2 regions of the Listeria immobilis genome follow, and region 2 is predicted to be linked to the other one. Evidence: predicted binding sites of a transcription regulator. Region 2 holds the regulator's gene; the other holds the start of a gene.

The links. The regulator LexA, encoded in region 2, represses DNA repair genes until DNA is damaged. The targets are predictions, from matches to a motif close to CGAACATATGTTCG.
Positions count from the first base shown of each region.
Region 1: a site for LexA is predicted at 6,704-6,717, ahead of dinB (DNA polymerase IV). Genes of this name have one in related genera too.

Region 1 is NZ_JAASUA010000005.1:183,329-192,810, reverse strand. It holds gene HCJ45_RS08690 (M20 family metallopeptidase) at 1-786, shown strand, start outside; gene HCJ45_RS08685 (MFS transporter) at 786-2,186, shown strand; gene HCJ45_RS08680 (amidohydrolase) at 2,199-3,386, shown strand; gene HCJ45_RS08675 (MFS transporter) at 3,576-4,778, shown strand; gene HCJ45_RS08670 (aryl-sulfate sulfotransferase) at 4,895-6,547, shown strand; gene dinB (DNA polymerase IV) at 6,742-7,812, shown strand; gene HCJ45_RS08660 (GntR family transcriptional regulator) at 8,001-8,750, shown strand; gene HCJ45_RS08655 (PTS sugar transporter subunit IIA) at 8,767-9,207, shown strand; gene HCJ45_RS08650 (PTS sugar transporter subunit IIB) at 9,212-9,482, shown strand, end outside.
Region 2 is NZ_JAASUA010000001.1:121,970-131,451, forward strand. It holds gene HCJ45_RS00795 (MerR family transcriptional regulator) at 156-524, shown strand; gene glnA (type I glutamate--ammonia ligase) at 595-1,929, shown strand; gene HCJ45_RS00805 (GNAT family N-acetyltransferase) at 2,018-2,539, opposite strand; gene lexA (transcriptional repressor LexA) at 2,571-3,185, opposite strand; gene yneA (cell division suppressor protein YneA) at 3,342-3,671, shown strand; gene HCJ45_RS00820 (DUF896 domain-containing protein) at 3,769-3,996, shown strand; gene tkt (transketolase) at 4,143-6,137, shown strand; gene HCJ45_RS00830 (YneF family protein) at 6,358-6,597, shown strand; gene HCJ45_RS00835 (class I SAM-dependent methyltransferase) at 6,666-7,397, opposite strand; gene HCJ45_RS00840 (IbrB-like domain-containing protein) at 7,418-7,924, opposite strand; gene HCJ45_RS00845 (phosphoadenosine phosphosulfate reductase) at 7,934-9,238, opposite strand; gene HCJ45_RS00850 (SNF2-related protein) at 9,228-9,482, opposite strand, start outside.

The DNA of each region.
Region 1 (9,482 bases), on a different contig from region 2:
CAACATGCAGAAGAAACTCCTCCAGGTGGCGCAATTCAAATGATTGGTGATGGAGCGCTTGATGGCGTTGATAATGTACTTGGAATTCACGTTATGTCCACAATGAAAACTGGGGAAGTATATTATCGTGAAGGAGCTATTCAAACAGGTCGTTCTTACTTTAAATTAAAAGTTCAAGGACAAGGCGGACATGGTTCTTCACCACATTTAGCTAACGATGCGATTGTAGCAGCAAGTGAATTTGTTGTAGCTGTTCAAACAATTATTAGTCGTCGCTTAAATCCATTTGATGTAGGTTCTATTACAATCGGTTCTTTTGATGGAAAAGGTAGTTTTAATGTAATTAAAGATGCTGTTGAACTTGAAGGCGATGTTCGCTCTATGTCAGAAGAAACACGTAATACAATCGAAAAAGAAGTAAAACGTATTGCTAGCGGACTTGAAGCAATGTTTGGTGTTACTTGTGAACTGGAATACAAAAATGATTATCCAGTATTAAACAATGATGTCGCTTTAACTGAATTTGTTGTTGAATCACTAAAAGATGCAGCAATTCCAGAAGTAACTGATATCGTTCGTTGTGAACCACAACCACCATCCGAAGACTTTGCTTATTATGCCCAAGAACGTCCAAGCGTATTTTTCTATGTTGGAGCTATGCCAGCAGATGGCCATGCCTACCCGCATCATCATCCAAAATTCGACATTAATGAAGATGCATTACTAATTGCCTCAAAAGCAATGGGTGCTTGTGTCTTAGATTACCTAAAAGGAGAGAATAAATAATGGCAACAACAGAATATAAAGGTACAAATAAACTTATCGTGGGGATTGTATTTGGTGTTATTACATTTTGGCTGTTTGCACAATCAATGGTTAATATCGTACCAGCAGTTCAAGATGATCTTGGAATTTCATCAAGTTTACTCAGTGTCGCTATTAGTTTAACTGCACTATTTTCCGGTATTTTCATCGTAGTAGCTGGTGGATTAGCGGATAAATTTGGTCGTATGAAATTAACATATATCGGTCTTATTCTTAGTATTATCGGTTCACTACTACTTGTTATTACACAAGGTGCAACATTATTAATTATTGGTCGTATTATTCAAGGGCTTTCTGCTGCATGTATTATGCCTGCAACATTAGCACTTATGAAAACTTATTTTGACGGAGCAGACAGACAAAGAGCATTAAGCTATTGGTCAATCGGATCATGGGGCGGCTCTGGTATTTGTTCGTTTGCTGGTGGCGCAATTGCTACTTATATGGGATGGCGTTGGATTTTTATCTTCTCTATCGTATTCGCACTTCTAGGTATGTTATTAATTAAAGGCACACCAGAAAGCAAAGTTGTTCAAACAACAAAAGCAAAATTTGACTCTTTAGGACTTGTTCTTTTCGTTATTGCAATGGTTTGTTTAAATCTTATTATTACTCGTGGTTCTAGTTTCGGTTGGACTAGCCCAACAACTATTATTATGTTAGTTGTATTCCTTTTATCTGCTGGGATCTTCTTCCGTGTAGAACTTCGCCAAGCAAATGGCTTTATTGATTTCTCTTTATTCAATAATAAAGCTTATACAGGCGCAACATTGTCTAACTTTTTATTAAATGCTGCAGCTGGAACATTAGTTGTTGCTAACACATATGTTCAAGTTGGTCGTGGCTTTACTGCTTTCCAATCTGGAATGTTATCAATCGGTTACTTGGTTTGCGTATTAGGTATGATTCGTGTCGGTGAAAAAATATTACAACGTGTTGGTGCTCGTAAACCAATGATTCTTGGTTCTGCTATTACAGCTGTTGGTATTGCGCTAATGGCACTTACTTTCATTCCAGGTGTTCTTTATACAGTATTAGTATTTATCGGTTTTGCATTATTTGGAGTTGGTTTGGGTATGTATGCAACACCTTCCACAGATACTGCAATCTCAAACGCACCAGAAGATAAAGTTGGCGTAGCTTCAGGTATTTACAAAATGGCTAGTTCTCTAGGTGGTTCATTCGGCGTAGCTATTTCAGCAACAATTTATGGAGTACTTACAATTGCAGGCGATGTTAATTTAGCAGCAATGATTGGACTATTAACTAACGTGGCTTTCTGTGTAGTATCTCTTATCTCTGTTGTTGTCACTACACCAAAAGCGAAAAAAACGGCACCACTTAAAGCTGCAAAAGAATAAGGAGGCTGTAGTATGCGTACGCAATTAATGAAAATGCTTGATGAACGTAAAGATGAAATTATTCAAATTAGACGTCATTTACATGAGAATCCAGAACTATCTTTTCATGAAGCAGAAACGGCAAAATACATCCAAGATTTTTACAAAGGGAAAGATGTAGAAATTGCAACGGAAGTCGGAAATGGTCATGCAATTGTTGTTACCATCAAAGGTGGAAAACCAGGGAAAACAATTGGATTACGAGCTGATTTTGATGCGCTTCCAGTAACGGAAGAAACGGGTCTGCCGTTTAAATCTAAAAATGAAGGAGTTATGCATGCTTGTGGACATGATGGACATACAGCATACTTACTTGTTTTGGCAGATTGCTTAATTTCCTTAAAAGAAGACATTCCCGGAACAATAAAAATCATACATCAACATGCAGAAGAAACACCACCAGGCGGAGCAAAAAGTGTTGTTGAATCAGGTGTTTTAGATGATCTAGATCAAATATTCGGCATTCATGTCTTTCCTTTTGGAGAGTCTGGCGAAGTTCTTTACCATAGTGGGTATTCCATGGCTGGTCGCACCTATTTTAAATTGAAGATTCAAGGTGTTGGCGGACACGGTTCTTCCCCACATATGGCAAATGACGCAATTGTAGCAAGTGCTTATTTTGTCACGGCTGTTCAAACAATTATTAGTCGTCGCTTAAATCCATTTGATACTGGTGTTGTTACGATTGGTTCTTTTGACGGAAAAGGAAGCTTTAACGTTATTAAAGATGCTGTAGAGCTTGAAGGCGATGTTCGCTATATGAACACAGAAAATCGGGATAAAATAGATGCAGAAATCCACCGAATCGTTGCTGGTATTGAAGCAATGTTTGGTGTGACGACAGAATTAACTTACACAAATGATTACCCACCACTTTACAATGATCCAAAAGTAACAGAACAAGTGGTAGCTGGTTTGCAAAAAGGTGTCGGAGAATATTTAACTGCTGTTTCTGAATATGATATGCTTTCTGGTTCAGAAGATTTCGCGTATTATTTAGAAAAAATCCCAGGAGTATTTTTCTACATTGGCGCAAAACCAAAAACAACAGAATCTGCCTACTTTAATCACCATCCAAAATTTGATATTGATGAAGATGCATTATTAGTTGCTGCAAAATCTGTCGCTGAAGTAGTATTAGATTACTATCATTTAGACTAACGATAGTTTTGAAAAGAGCATAATCAGAGAATAAAATCTGGTTATGCTCTTCTTTTATTTTAAAAAGAAAGCGTTATAAGTTATATTAATTATGTGTACTAAAAAAATTACTGGAAAGTTAAAAAGATTTTATAATAAAATATTTTTAGGAACATGCAACTATTCAAAATACAAAAGGGGTTAACTCAAATGAATCAGGTAAAGGAAAAACGTTCGCTAATGGTTTTACTTGTGCTATTTTTAGGCTACACCAGTGTGTATGTTGATAAGTATACTATTGGTATTTCTCTGGTATCAGTTTCTCAGGATTTAGGTTTTGATCCTAGTCAGAAAGGGCTAATTTTAAGTGCATTCTTTTTGGGGTACACGATTTTCCAAATTCCAATGGGGTATTTAAACAATAAGATTGGAGCGCGACCAGTACTTGGTATATCAATTATTATTGTAGGGCTTTTCCTAGCAATCTTTGGATTCGGCTACTCTTTACTTTTTTTAGTAGTTGTACGTTTTTTATCAGGGGCTCTAGGTCATGCTGGATATCCGCCATCGATTAGTAACTATATCTCGCTAAACATTCCGTTAAATAAACGTGGCTTTGCTCAGTCCGCGATGCTTGCTTCATCAGGATTTGCAGCATTTATTGGTCCATTATTAATAGCACCTTTGCTACTCTCAATGGGATGGAGAAACACGTATTATGTCATGGGAGCCATGGTAGTATTAATTGGTTTATTGATTTTAGCAGTTGTTCCAAAATCTAGCAACACAGAAGCAGAAAGTCAAAAAACAAAAATAAAAGTACCGTTTTCTGAGCTTTTGAAAGATAAACAGCTTTGGATTTTACTACTATCTTCTCTATTTATCAATGCGGCAAATTATGGCTTAACAAGTTGGCTAGCTTCATATTTGAACGAAGCAAGAGGTCTTGCCATTAGCCAAGTTAGTTATATTAGTTCTTTAGCAGGTATTTGTATTTTAATTGCAGGTATTCTTGGTGGTTACTTTATTAGTCGCTTTTTTGAAGGAAAAGAAAAAATAGTGATTTTTATTTTCTGCTTGTTAGGCGCATTTTCCGTCTATGGAGTGTATTTATTTGATCAGTTAGCACTTTCTGTTATTTGTTTGTGCTTATGTAATATTTTCCTAATTATGGCCTTTACAACATTGATGGGGTTACCACACAAATTATTTAAACAAAGTCATATCGCAACAAAATATGCGGCAATTAATTCTGGTGGAGTCTTAGGTGGCTTTTTTGCACCAATGATTATTGGCGATTTAGTTGATGCTACCAATTCTTATCAATCTGCCTTCTTATTCTTAGCGGCAACTTTAGTAATTTCAGGAGTAATTGTATTAGCCATTAAAAAACGCCAAATAGAAATTCAATAATAAAGGTAAATCCGGTTTTACAAGTAAGGAAAAATAATATACTTTTTTCGCATTACGTTCATAGTTTTTTCAAACTTTCTTGTTAAACTAGGCTGTAATGTGAAAGGAGTTTCCTTATGTCAATTAAATTAAAACGAAAAATCCCAAAAATTATATGCATCACAGGTTTCATTCTAGTGCTTTTTCTCGCTACTGGACTTGGCTACTTTTTCTACCAGAATAAATCAGAAACTTCTAAGCAAAATTACTATATGCTAGATACAGAGCTTGTTGATGAACAAACAAAAATAGAAAAACAGCTAAAAAAAGATAGTGAAGGTAGTACACTGGAAAATCCCTTTATAAAGTTAAATCCATATGGAACAAGCCCGCTAACAGCTATGCTTCTTTTTAATACAGAGGAAAAAATGAAAATAACTGTGGAGGTGGAAGGGGAAAATGCTGCCACTACTATTCAGTCAGAGGTCAATTCAGACTATACGACTCAACATGAAATAGCTGTTTTAGGGCTTTATCCGAATAAGGCAAATCAAGTGAAAATCACGGCTGTAACACAAACCGGGAAAAAAACGGAAAAAACTATTACAATCCAAACGAATAAGCTACCTGACGAGATGCCAAAAATAGATGTCACCACGAGTGATACTACACAAATGGAACAAACGGGTAATCAACTAACTTTTATAACACCAAGTACTAAATATGCCTATGGTGTAGATTCAAATGGTGATGTACGCTGGTATTCGACAAAATACAATAGTCATGTTTTTAAAGAACTTGAAAATGGACATTTATTGTATTTAACAAAGTATGACAATGCGGATGATACATATTCACTGCTTTTAGAAACTGATTATTTAGGGAAAATATATCATGCGTATTCAATGACCACAGAAGCTGAAAGTGAACAATCAGGTTCTTCCTCCAAGTCCGCAATTCATCATGATGCAATAGAATTACCCTCAGGAAACTTACTTTTAACAATAAATGATGATACTAAATACATGGAAGATACAATGATTGAAATTGATCGTCAAACTGGGGAAGTCATAAAAGAAATTGATTTAAAGGATATTTTACCGGAAAAATTTTACAAAAATTATAAAGCTCGTTCTGATGGGAAAGTAGATTGGTTCCATCAAAACGCCATTTGGTATGACGAGAGTGATGATAGCATTGTTATTTCCAGTCGAAATCAAGACACTGTAATGAAACTCGATTACGAAACAACGGCAATCAAATGGATTCTTTCTGATAAAACAGGTTGGCCAGATGCTTATAAAAAATATTTACTTGATTCAACTGGGACAGATTTTAAATACCCCGCAGGTCAACACGCAGTAGAAATTTTACCTGACCAAGACGATAATTCAACAACAGTAGATATTTTGCTCTATGATAATAATGTAGTCGTTACACGAGGAGACAAAGAAGCATCTGGTCAATATAGTGAAGCCGTGCAGTATCGTATCAATGAGAAAACGAAAAAAGTTGAAATAGTCTTTTCTTATGGAGAATCGTTGGGTGAAGCATATTGGACAGAAATTGTTGGTGGATCGCGATATATGGAGACAACAGGTAATTATTTGATTAACTTTGGTCATCGTAAGGATGGAAAAGAAAGTAGCATAATAGAAGTAAACCAAAAAGGAACTGTTGTTTTCAAAATGAACCTCACCGATTTCCCAACATCAGCTTGGGCATATCGTGCAGAAAGATTTAGTTTATATCCGGCAAGCTATACGTTTAAATTAACGCAAGATGAATAATGCGCTGATTAGAAAAACATTCTACCAAGTTAATGGTTAGAGTGTTTTTCTATGTAAAGAAACCTCACTAAACACTGCTTGAAGTAAGCCTTAAAAAGTTAAAAAACAAAGATTTTATACTTGTAATTAATAAAGAATACGTTTATAATTACAATAAGAACGCTTGTTCGTTTTTGCTAGAAAGAGGTGCAGTTATGGATACAAGTAGAAAAATTATTCATATTGATATGGACGCTTTTTATGCATCTGTAGAACAACGCGATCATCCAGAGTTTCGTGGAAAGCCACTAATTATTGGTGGTGATCCAAACAAACGAGGCGTAGTATCCACTTGTTCTTATGAAGCACGAAAATTCGGAGTACATTCTGCTATGCCTACTCGACAAGCAGTAAAACTTTGCCCTAATGGTATTTTCATTCATGGCAATATGAAGCATTATGTCGAAGTTTCAAGTCAAATTCGAGAAATATTTTCCAGATACACAGATATTATTGAGCCGTTATCACTGGATGAGGCTTATCTTGACGTAACTGAAAATAAAAAAGGAATAAAATCCGCTACACTTATAGCTCAAGATATTCAACGAACAATTTATCGTGAATTAGGATTAACAGCATCAGCAGGCGTTTCATTTAATAAATTTATTGCTAAAATCGCATCCGACTATCAAAAACCTGCAGGAATTACGGTCGTTTCTCCTAGTGAGGCAGAAGCTTTTTTAGAAAAAATTCCTGTAACTAAATTTTATGGAGTTGGTAAAGTTACAGCAGAAAAACTTCATCGGTTAGGCATTGAAACAGGTTTCGACTTGAAACAATGGAGTGAATGGGACTTAATCCGTGAGTTGCATAAGCAAGGCTATCATTTGTATCGTCACGTTCGAGGACGTTCTAATAATGTTGTAAATCCGCATCGTGACCGAAAATCTGTAGGAAAAGAAACAACTTTTGAATTTAATGTTTTAGATGAACGCATTTTAGAACAAAATTTAATGATTTTTGCTAAAAAAGTAGAAGAAAGACTGATGAAACTACAAAAGCATGGTAAAACGGTAGTACTAAAATTACGATATAGTGATTTTACAACCATAACAAAACGATTAACTTTAAATGAATATATTCAAGACGCCCAGCAAATTTATCAAACAGCAGCATTACTACTTAGAGAAAGCTATACTGGCAAAGAAAGCATTCGTTTGATCGGTCTAACCGTAACGAATCTCAAGCCAGTTTACTTCGAGAACTTACGCTTGGAAGGGCTATAAAACAGAGAAGTGAAGCAGTCACTTTTCTGTTTTTTTATTTAATACATTATAATCTTTAAAAAAATATTGACTAATTCATCATGATGTTATACACTGAAACCAACGAAAGGTTATAATGTTTATTGAAAATTTTATTATGAATGTTATAATGAATCAAAAGACAACCTTTCGAGAGGAATGAAACTTATATGAAAAAATTAAACAAATCAGCTTCTACACCGCTTTACGTACAATTAAAAAATGAACTTCAAGAAAAAATCGAACAAGATATGTCTGTAGGAGATTTACTTTTAACAGAAACAGAAATTGAAAAGATGTATCAAGTTAGTAGAATGACCGTTCGAAAAGCGATAGAAGAACTAGTAAATGAAGGAATCGTAAATAAACAACAGGGAAAAGGGACCTTTGTAAGCCAAACGAAGACCACGCAAGGGCTTGGAAGGATTTTTAGTTGGTCAGAAGAAATGAAGATACAACATAAAGAATCTAAAACAATTAGTACAGAAATTTCGATTGTGCCACCTTCTAAGAAAATTCGTGCTGCATTACAACTAGATAAAAATGAGCAAGTGGTATGCATTCGACGTGTACGAGAAATTGACGGAGAACCAGTTGCCATCATGATTAATTATCTGCGCGCGAAATATGTTCCTGGTCTAATTGAAACAGGATTAAGATCTGATTCTCTCTACTATGATTTGGAAAAAATTTACAATATAAGTTTAGTACATGCAGATGAAATTATTACTGCAAGATTATCTAACCCAATCGAATCTGCTTTGCTAGTAATTCCGGAAGATTCCGCTGTTTTACATGTTCGACGTACTTCCTATATGAAAGGGAACATCCCAACTGAAGTTGTTGATATGGTAGCACGTGGAGATCGTTATCAATATTTAGCCGAACTTGAAGGTCGTACAAAAAAACATATTATTTAATAAAGGAGGAAAAAGGATGTTGCCAATTACTTTAGAACAAATGGAGTTGGATATTGAAGTTGATAGCCCAGTAGAAGCCATAAGAGCTGCTGGACATCTCTTAGTAAAAAGTGAAAGCGCTTTACCTAGCTATGTGGATGCGATGGTTGAAAGTTATCAAACACTTGGACCCTACATTGTACTCGCGCCGCACATTGCAATCCCACATGCTAGACCAGAACATGGTGTAACTAAACAATGTATGTCAATTGTTCGCTTAAAAAATCCCCTTAAGTTTGGTCATCCAGAAAACGATGATGTTAAATTAGTCATTGCTATCGGTGGCGTGGATACAAATTTCCATATTAAAATGTTACAAGCATTAAGCAGAGTTTTAACAAATGAAGAAAAATTAAAGCTGCTTATGACAAGTGATAACAAAGTTGAAATATTACATACCATTAAAAAGGAGGATTAAGTTTATGGAAATTTTAACAGTTTGTGGAATGGGTTTTGGAACAAGTTTGATGTTATTGATGGAAATTCAAGATATGGCGAAAAAACACGGTTATAAAGTAGACGGAGAGGCCACTGATTTAAGTAGTGCCAAAGGAAGGACTTGCGATGCGATTGTTGCTTCCAGTGAAATAGCTGCAGAATTAGCAGGTGAATCAGCAAAAGTTATCCCGATTATCAACATTCTTGATAAAAAAGAAATTGAAGAAAAAGTGTTACCTATTATAAAACTATATT
Region 2 (9,482 bases):
GAATTTAAAGTTCGCGGTTTTTTGGTGCGTAAAAGACTGGTATATAAAGGTTTTGGTATATGTTAGATTATCTTACATAAATTTGACAAAACATCTGACGTACATTATAATGCTACTATCATCAAAAAATAATTATGTTTTGAGGAGGAATTGTCGTGAGTGAAAAGGAAATACGCAGATCTATGCCGCTTTTTCCAATTGGACCTGTGATGAAGCTAACCGATCTCACCGCTAGACAAATTCGCTATTACGAAGACCAAGAATTAATCCACCCAGCTCGCAATCAAGGAAATCACCGTTTGTATTCACTTCAAGACATTGATGTTTTACTGGAGATTAAAGATTATTTGAATGACGGTCTGAATATTGCGGGAATTAAGAAAATGTATCAAATGCAGCAAAGAGAATCCAAAGAACCTTTAACAGATGAAGATGTTCGAAAAATACTTAGAAAAGAAATGCAACAAGCTGGCCGTTTTGTTAAGCAAGATTCAACAGGCAAACAACAATTACCAAGGTTTTAAAAAGATAAAAAGAGGTATTTACTTTATTTAGAAGTTAATATAATTAGACTATTTAGGAGGAATTTAGATTATGGCAAAATATACAAAAGAAGACATTTTCCGCTTCGCAGATGAACAAAACGTAAAATTTATTCGCTTACAGTTCACGGATATACTCGGGATTATAAAGAATGTGGAAATTCCTGTTAGCCAACTAAAGAAAGCACTAGACAATAAAATCATGTTTGATGGTTCCTCCATAGAAGGTTTTGTACGAATTGAAGAGTCTGATATGTACTTATTCCCAGACCTAGACACTTGGGTTGTATTCCCTTGGACTGCTGAAAAAGGGAAAGTTGCAAGAATGATTTGTGATATTTATAATCCTGACATGACACCATTTGCAGGAGATCCGCGTGCTAACTTAAAACGTGTACTTAAAGAAATGGAAGAGCTTGGTTTTACTGAATTTAACTTAGGACCAGAACCAGAATTTTTCCTATTCAAATTAGATGAAGATCGTCGTCCGACACTTGAGCTAAATGATAGTGGTGGTTACTTCGATTTAGCACCTACTGATTTAGGTGAAAATTGTCGTCGTGATATTGTACTTGAATTAGAAGAAATGGGCTTTGAAATTGAAGCTTCTCACCATGAAGTAGCTCCAGGTCAGCATGAAATTGACTTTAAATACGAAGATGCTATTACGGCTTGCGATAGTATTCAAACATTTAAACTAGTTGTTAAAACAATTGCTCGTAAACATGGCTTGCATGCTACATTTATGCCAAAACCATTATTTGGCGTGAATGGTTCAGGAATGCACTTCAATATGTCATTATTTACCGAAGAAGGCAATGCATTTTTCGATAAAGACGGCGAACTTGAATTAAGTCAAACAGCTTATCATTTCTTAGGTGGTATGTTAAAACATGCTCGTGGGTTTACAGCTGTTACTAATCCAACCATTAACTCGTTTAAACGTTTAGTTCCAGGTTACGAAGCACCATGTTATATCGCTTGGTCAGGTAAAAATCGTAGCCCGCTTGTACGTGTACCAAGTTCTCGTGGTTTAAGTACCCGTTTAGAATTACGTAGTGTTGACCCGTCCGCTAATCCGTATTTAGCGATGGCAGTACTATTAAAAGCTGGTTTATCTGGAATTAAAGATGAACTAACTCCTCCAGCTCCAGTTGATCGTAATATTTATGGAATGAATGAAGAAGAACGTGAAGCAACTGGGATTTATGATCTTCCGGAAAGCTTGGGCCATGCTTTAATTGAACTTGAAAAAGATGAAACAATTAGAGCTGGTTTAGGTGAACATATTTTCGAACACTTTATTGAAGCGAAAACAATTGAGTGCGATATGTTCCGTACAGCAGTTCATCCGTGGGAACGCGATCAGTATCTGGAAATCTATTAATACTAAAAATCTCGCTTCCTAATTTAGGAGGCGAGATTTTTATTTAGGATGAAAAAACACTCTGCACAAAAATATGCAGGGTGTTTACTTATGCTTTATAAAGAACATGTGGCTTTAACGGATCTCCATCGATTAACGCTGGATGTTCAAAAGTAGCTATTTTTGTTAAATTGATTTTTTTCATTACTTGTTCGGAAGGCTTATTTAAAGCAGCTGTAAAACTATATATTTCAGCTATGGATGTTTCTTCTTTTGCGAATGTCAGAGCTCTTAAGGCGCCTTCAGTGGCATATCCCTGATTCCAGGAGCTTTTTCTTAAGCGCCAACCTATTTCAATACAGGGAGTAAAGTCGGCTTCGAAAGTAGTTTTATGAAAACCAATAAAACCAATAAATTCACCGCTAGATTTTTCTTCTATAGCAAATAGTCCATAGCCAAAAGAAGTTAACTCTGCTTGATTTCTAGCTATTAAGGCGTTACTTTCTTCTTTCGTTAAAATAGAAGGAAAGTATTTCATAACGTCTTTATCCGCATTCATCACACTAAATGGGGCATAATCGCTTGGTAAATAATCTCTTGCAAGTAGTCGTTCCGTTTCAAAATAGATCAACCTAGACACCACCTGTCAAAAATAAGACTTGTTAGCGAATATCGCGATATAGACCAATCACTTTACCAAGAATAGTTACATTATTAAGGATGATTGGTTCCAATGCATCATTTTCTGGTTGCAATCTAAAATGATTAGATTCTTTATAGAAACGTTTGCAGGTTGCTTCATTTTCATCTGTCATTGCTACAACGATTTCTCCATTTATAGCAGAATTTTGTTGGCGAACAATAACTTTATCTCCGTCTAGAATTCCAGCATTAATCATGCTTTCTCCGTCAATTTCTAACATGAAGACATTTGTCTCACCAGCAGCCATATATTCAGGAAGTGGAAAATACTCATCAATATTTTCGATTGCTGTAATAGGCATACCAGCTGTTACTTTTCCGATAATGGGAATATTAACCACATTTGGCGTTTCGGCCTCGTCTTCTAAGGACAATATTTCTATTGCACGAGGTTTAGTTGGATCACGTCTAATTAATCCTTTGCCTTCAAGACGAGCAAGATGGCCATGGACAGTTGAGCTAGATGCAAGTCCAACAGCTTCACCAATTTCACGTACGGAAGGTGGATAGCCTTTTTCTTTTACTTCGGACTTTATAAATTCATATATATCTTGTTGACGTTTAGATATTTTCATGGTTTCACCTCATTGATTTAATGGTTATTTTATAATTCAAGTATAGCAAAAGAAAATCCAATATGCAAACAAAGGTTCGTTTTTTTTATTGACATATGCGAACGACTGTTCTATAATATAGAAAAGCGAACATACATTCTTTTGGAGGGATTATTAATGACTTTAAAATTATTTTGGGATAAATTCTATGTTTCTATTATATTTGTAATTACTTGTTTAGTTTTGGGGATTGTTTTGATGTGTACGGTTGTTGGAAGTAGCAGTGATTATTCAAAAGTGAATGTAGATGAAGGAGATTCACTTTGGGCATTAGCAGATCAATATGCCGGAAAAAGTGATATGGCAAAAGCGGATTTTGTATCTTGGGTGGAAAAAGAAAATAATCTAACGGACGGGCATATTAAAGCAGGAGAATCAGTGGTTATTCCAGTCCATGAAACAAAGCTATTAAATAGTGATACAAGTATTCAATTAGCAAATCAATGAGCAGGTTTTGGCTTTTATATATGATATAATGATAAGAAAGTGGTGACGATATGCTGCTTTCTTATTTTTAATATAATAAAGAAAAGGATGAAGCGCTATGTTAGAGAAAGCTAAAATAGACCGTATTAATGAACTTTCAAAAAAGAAAAAAGCAGGAACCTTAACTGCTACTGAAAAAACGGAACAAGAGAAGTTAAGAAAAGAATATATAAAATCATTTCGAACTCATATGAAAGGCACGATTGAAAATACGACGATTATTGATCCTAAGGGGAATGACGTAACGCCGCATAAAGTGAAACAAATGAGAAAGAATAATAACTAGAAATTAGTACCAAATGAACAAAAGTGCGCAAATGAACAAAAATAACAATCAATTAAGCAATTTAAAGCAATTTTTAGTTGTGTTAATTGCTTTTTAGGCTTATTATTAAAAGTAGTTAAAATTATATTGAAGAGAGGATGTTTCATTTGTTCGATAACACAGATACTTTAGCAGTGAATACAATTCGTACATTATCAATGGATGCAATTCAAAAAGCAAATTCAGGTCATCCAGGCTTACCTATGGGAGCAGCACCAATGGCTTATGCACTATGGTCTCGCGTACTAAATACCAATCCTAAGAATTCTCATTGGTTTAACCGTGATCGTTTTGTACTTTCTGCTGGACATGGTTCAATGCTTTTATATAGTTTACTACATTTAAGTGGATTTAAATTAGATTTAGAAGACTTAAAAAACTTCCGTCAATGGGAAAGTAAAACTCCAGGACACCCAGAATATCGTTATACGGATGGTGTAGATGCAACAACTGGCCCACTTGGTCAAGGGATTGCAATGGCGGTCGGTATGGCAATGGCAGAACGTCACTTAGAAGCCAAATATAATAAAGATGGCTTCCCAGTAGTAGATCATTATACTTATGCATTATGTGGAGATGGCGACTTAATGGAAGGTGTTGCTTCAGAAGCGGCTTCCTATGCAGGTCATCAACAATTAGGTAGATTAGTATTATTATATGATTCCAATGATATTTCGCTTGACGGTGATTTAGATAAATCTTTCTCTGAAAATGTAAAACAACGGTTTGAAGCATATGGTTGGGAACATTTACTAGTAAAAGATGGAAATGATACTGCAGAAATTTTAGCAGCAATCGAAAAAGCAAAACAAAATACTTCTCAACCAACGATGATTGAAGTAAAAACAGTTATTGGTTTTGGTGCTCCTAATGAAGGTACTAGCAAAGTGCATGGTGCTCCACTAGGTGAAGAAGGTATTTTAGCAGCGAAAAAAGCATATGGTTGGAATTACGAAGAAAAATTCTTTGTTCCTGAAGAAGTAACTACACGTTTTAAAGAAACTATTGCTGAGCGCGGAGAGAAAGCAGAAGCAGCTTGGAATGAACTATTTGCCGATTATAAAGCAAAATATCCAGAGCTTGCTAAACAATTAGAAGATAGCTTAAATAATAAATTACCAGCGGATTGGGCTGCTGATTTACCAGTATATGATGATACAAAAGCATTAGCTAGTCGTGCATCAAGTGGTGAAGTAATCAATGCATTAGCTGCAAAAGTTCCAACACTGTTTGGTGGTTCTGCTGACCTTGCTGGTTCTAATAATACAACAATTAAAACGGATGGTGAATTCACAAAAGCAACACCTGCTGAACGAAATATTTGGTTTGGTGTGCGTGAATTTGCAATGGGTGCTGCTTTAAATGGTATGGCTCTTCATGGTGGTTTACAAGTGTATGGAGGAACATTCTTCGTCTTCTCGGATTATGTTCGTGCAGCCATTCGTTTATCAGCTATACAACATTTGCCAGTAACATATGTGATGACACATGACAGTATTGCGGTTGGGGAAGATGGACCTACACATGAACCTGTCGAACAACTTGCTAGTCTGCGTGCAATGCCAGGACTTTCTGTTATCCGTCCTGCTGATGGTAATGAAGTTGTGGAAGCTTGGAAATTAGCTATTACATCTGTTTCTACTCCACATGTGCTGGTACTAACTCGTCAAGGTTTACCAACACTACCAAATTCTGCTAAATTATCTGCAGAAGGTGTTAAAAAAGGTGCTTATGTTATCTCACCGGCTACAAAAGAAGTGCCAGATGCTATTATTCTTGCAAGTGGTTCGGAAGTTAACTTAGCTATCGAAGCGCAAAAAGAACTTCTAGCGGGAGGAACAGACGCATCTGTTGTAAGTGTACCTTCATTTGACCTATTTGAACAACAGTCAGCTGAATATAAAGAAAGTGTTCTACCAAATGCGGTAAGAAAACGTGTTGCAGTAGAAATGGGCGCTAGCTTTGGCTGGGAACGTTATGTTGGTTTAGATGGAAAAGTAATTGGTATCGATAAATTTGGTGCTTCTGCTCCAGGTGAAACAGTCATTCATAATTATGGCTTTACTGTCGAGAATGTTGTAAAAACAGTTAAATCATTATAATTATTCGAAACAGGTCGCTACTAGTTTTTCTTGTAGGGCCTGTTTTTTATTGCGATAATTGATTGCGTGGTATTCCCTTTAATGATATAATTACGAGGTTGTTTGAAGCTTTTATTGCTAAATTGATCAAGATGATATGTTTTAATGAAAAGTATTGTCTGTTTAATATAAATCAAGTACAATAAAAGAGGATTTTGTTTCAAGGAGGAGAAAAGAGACTATGTGGATTTACATTCTTGTCGGCATTATTTGTTTGCTAGCTGGTCTTGCGGGAGGATTTTTTATTGCGAGACGTTACATGATGAGCTATTTAAAAAACAATCCGCCAATTAATGAACAAATGTTACAAATGATGATGGCTCAAATGGGTCAAAAACCATCACAAAAGAAAATTAACCAAATGATGAGCGCGATGAACAAACAGCAAGAAAAAGAAAAACCAAAAAAAGCGAAGAAATAATATTGAACAAGTTAAAACCCTTCTAAAAAGTATGCGTAATTGCTACTAAGTTTAGAAGGGTTTTTTATTTATATTTTTGTAGAAGAAATTATCAGCATCATAGGGCGACGGTATTCATCTTGCATTTCGGGCAAGTTTTTTAATTCCGGTGCTGGTTGTGGCTCAATAATACTTTTAATTTGGAAACCATTTTGAATGAGTGTTTGAATATAACTAGTTAATGTTCGATGATACTTTTGAACTTTTTCACCCAAAAATGTAGTGGTTCGTAGTGATTCATTAAAATACTGATCTACTGGCCAGTGCAAAGAGGTACCGTGTGAGTCTGTGAAAAAAGTTTGTGAACCTTCCGCTGTAAATACAGGATGCTCTACAGAAAAAACGAATGTGCCATTTGGTTTTAAATTAGTGGATACTTTTTGGCAAACAGAGTGAAAATCTGCAACATAGTGAAGAGCAAGAGAGCTTAAAACAACATCATAGCTTTCTGGTTCAATATCCATATCTTCTATTGCTTTCTGTTGATAGCTAATCACGGGAGAAGTCGTTTTTTGCCGTGCTTCTGTTAGCATTCGATTAGATAAATCTACTCCTACAACTTTTTTTGCGCCATGTTCGGCAGCATATATACAGTGCCAACCAAATCCACAACCTAAATCAAGAACAGTTTTTCCGTTGAAATCAGGAAGCAACTTTTTTACTTCATGCCATTCACCAGCAGCTTTTAGACCTTCTTTGGAACGGGGCATTTGGCTATATTGATCAAAAAATGTTTTATTATCATATTTATTTTCTTGCATGTTAATCCTACTTTCTTTGGTTAATCGGATGCTTGACTGAATTCTTTATCCAGGAAGAGGTGAGCAAGACCACTCACTTGTTTTAAACGCAAGATTTCATTGGCATCCATTCCGATATTTTTCATAATCCAGTTGTCAGACATTCCACTATCTGCAAGTTCTCCGACAATATTCGACATTAATTCGACATTATGAAATCCTCTTGCTCGGTTATGACGAATAGTAGAAGCAATTCGATTAACTGTATTTTTTTCTAAAATAACCACAGGAACCATTTCATTTTCTCGTTCTCGAATACGTTTCGAAGTTTTCATTATAGTAAAACGATGAAAACCATCGATTATTTCGTAATTGCCGGAATCTTCTAGTGGATAACAAACAATAGGTTGTGTAAAACCATCTTCCCAAATAGATTTTTCAAGTAATTTTAATTCAGTTGCAGGGACTTTGTTCGGATTATAATTATTAGCTTGAAGTTTGGAAAGATGAACAGGGATAACGTTGTAAACAGGGCTTTTGTAATTCATCAAATCACCTCATAAAATATTATTATATTTTTCTAATGCTCTTTTTCGCTTTTCTAATTCCAATTTCGTTTGGCCAAATCCCATGTATTTACAAGAATAATCATTTTTCAAAATCGCTATACACATTCGTTTATATGTGGGGACGCTCGAAAATTCTTTGATTTTAAGGTCATCTGGATATTCTTTGAAACGCACAACCTCCATTTTATTCGTATAGGTTCGTTTGTTTCTTGGTGCACCGAGGAAATCAGCTTGTACATTTAAGTCTTTTAATTCTTGTACCGTTTCAACTTTTAATGCACCGCCCGTTTCGGTCCAGTAGTTGATACTAGTTTTAAATTTTTTTAGATAGCGTTCTCTTGTATAGCTTGGTAAAGTTGTCAATAAAAATTCTAAATAGGATTTCCATGTATGGTTTTTTGGTAAGTTAATTTCTTTCCAAGCCATCGCGGAAGTACCTCCATAGATAGCGGTGAAATTGGCTCCGTTCACTCTACCGACTAGTTTTGACCAAAGTGCTGGTTCGATAACTCGATATAATTTGAGGCTTTCTGTCGCAGAATCATTAAAAGGACTAGCGACACGCATATCACTTATAGTTAAACCAGCGTGAAAGAACAAATCATAAATTTTGTTATAATCCCAATTGAATTTGGCATTTGCAATCCAAATATCTTCTACCGACCAATCGTGGATAGGATAGCCGTTATAAATATTATTTGTAATCTCGGTTGTCCAATTGTAGGTTTTATACATTCGTTCTTTTTTATGTATGGCATTGTATCGATTTAATGATTCTTGTTGTCGAATGCCAATTAATGCTATCGTTTTTTTTGCTCCGCTATGCTTATGTAACCACTGAATAATTTTTCGATTAAATTCATAGTCCCAAATACCGTGGAAATCGAAATCAAAGGGGGCGTTGTCTTCATTAATAACAAAAGGAAAATCAGGCATTTCTCTTACCCAAATAGGTTGTTTTGCTTTTTCCCAAGGTATCCAATGATCCGTGAACATTGAAACTGCTGACTGTGCTGCAATAGGAAGGCAACACCATAGCGGTTCGATAATATCTAGATTACTTGTTAATGTATCTGTTACAAAGTCTGTTGTTGCAGTATATTGTCCTTCATAATCTAAATGATAAACATAGATTTTTTTGCGAATTTGATGTTTGCGCATATAATCAATAACTAACTGGAGCATAACAGCACTATCTTTTCCACCTGAAAAGGAGACAATTATATTATCGAATTCATTAAATATCACATCTAATCTTTCTTGGGATGCTTCAAGAACTGTTTTAGAATACATTCATTATCACCTCAAAGGAGTTTTTTTGTGAAAGTTCTTTTTTTATTTCATGTAATAAATTAGTTTTTTGGGATATATTTGAGTCAATGATATTATCAAGCCCAACGTTGCCACTTAGATCATGATAGTAACAATCATTTATTTGTCCAGTGCGATAAATACGACGTTCGGATTGATCACGTTGAGAATAGTCAAAAGTTTTATCAAAATAGATAATTTGGTTATATGCTTGTAAATTAAGTCC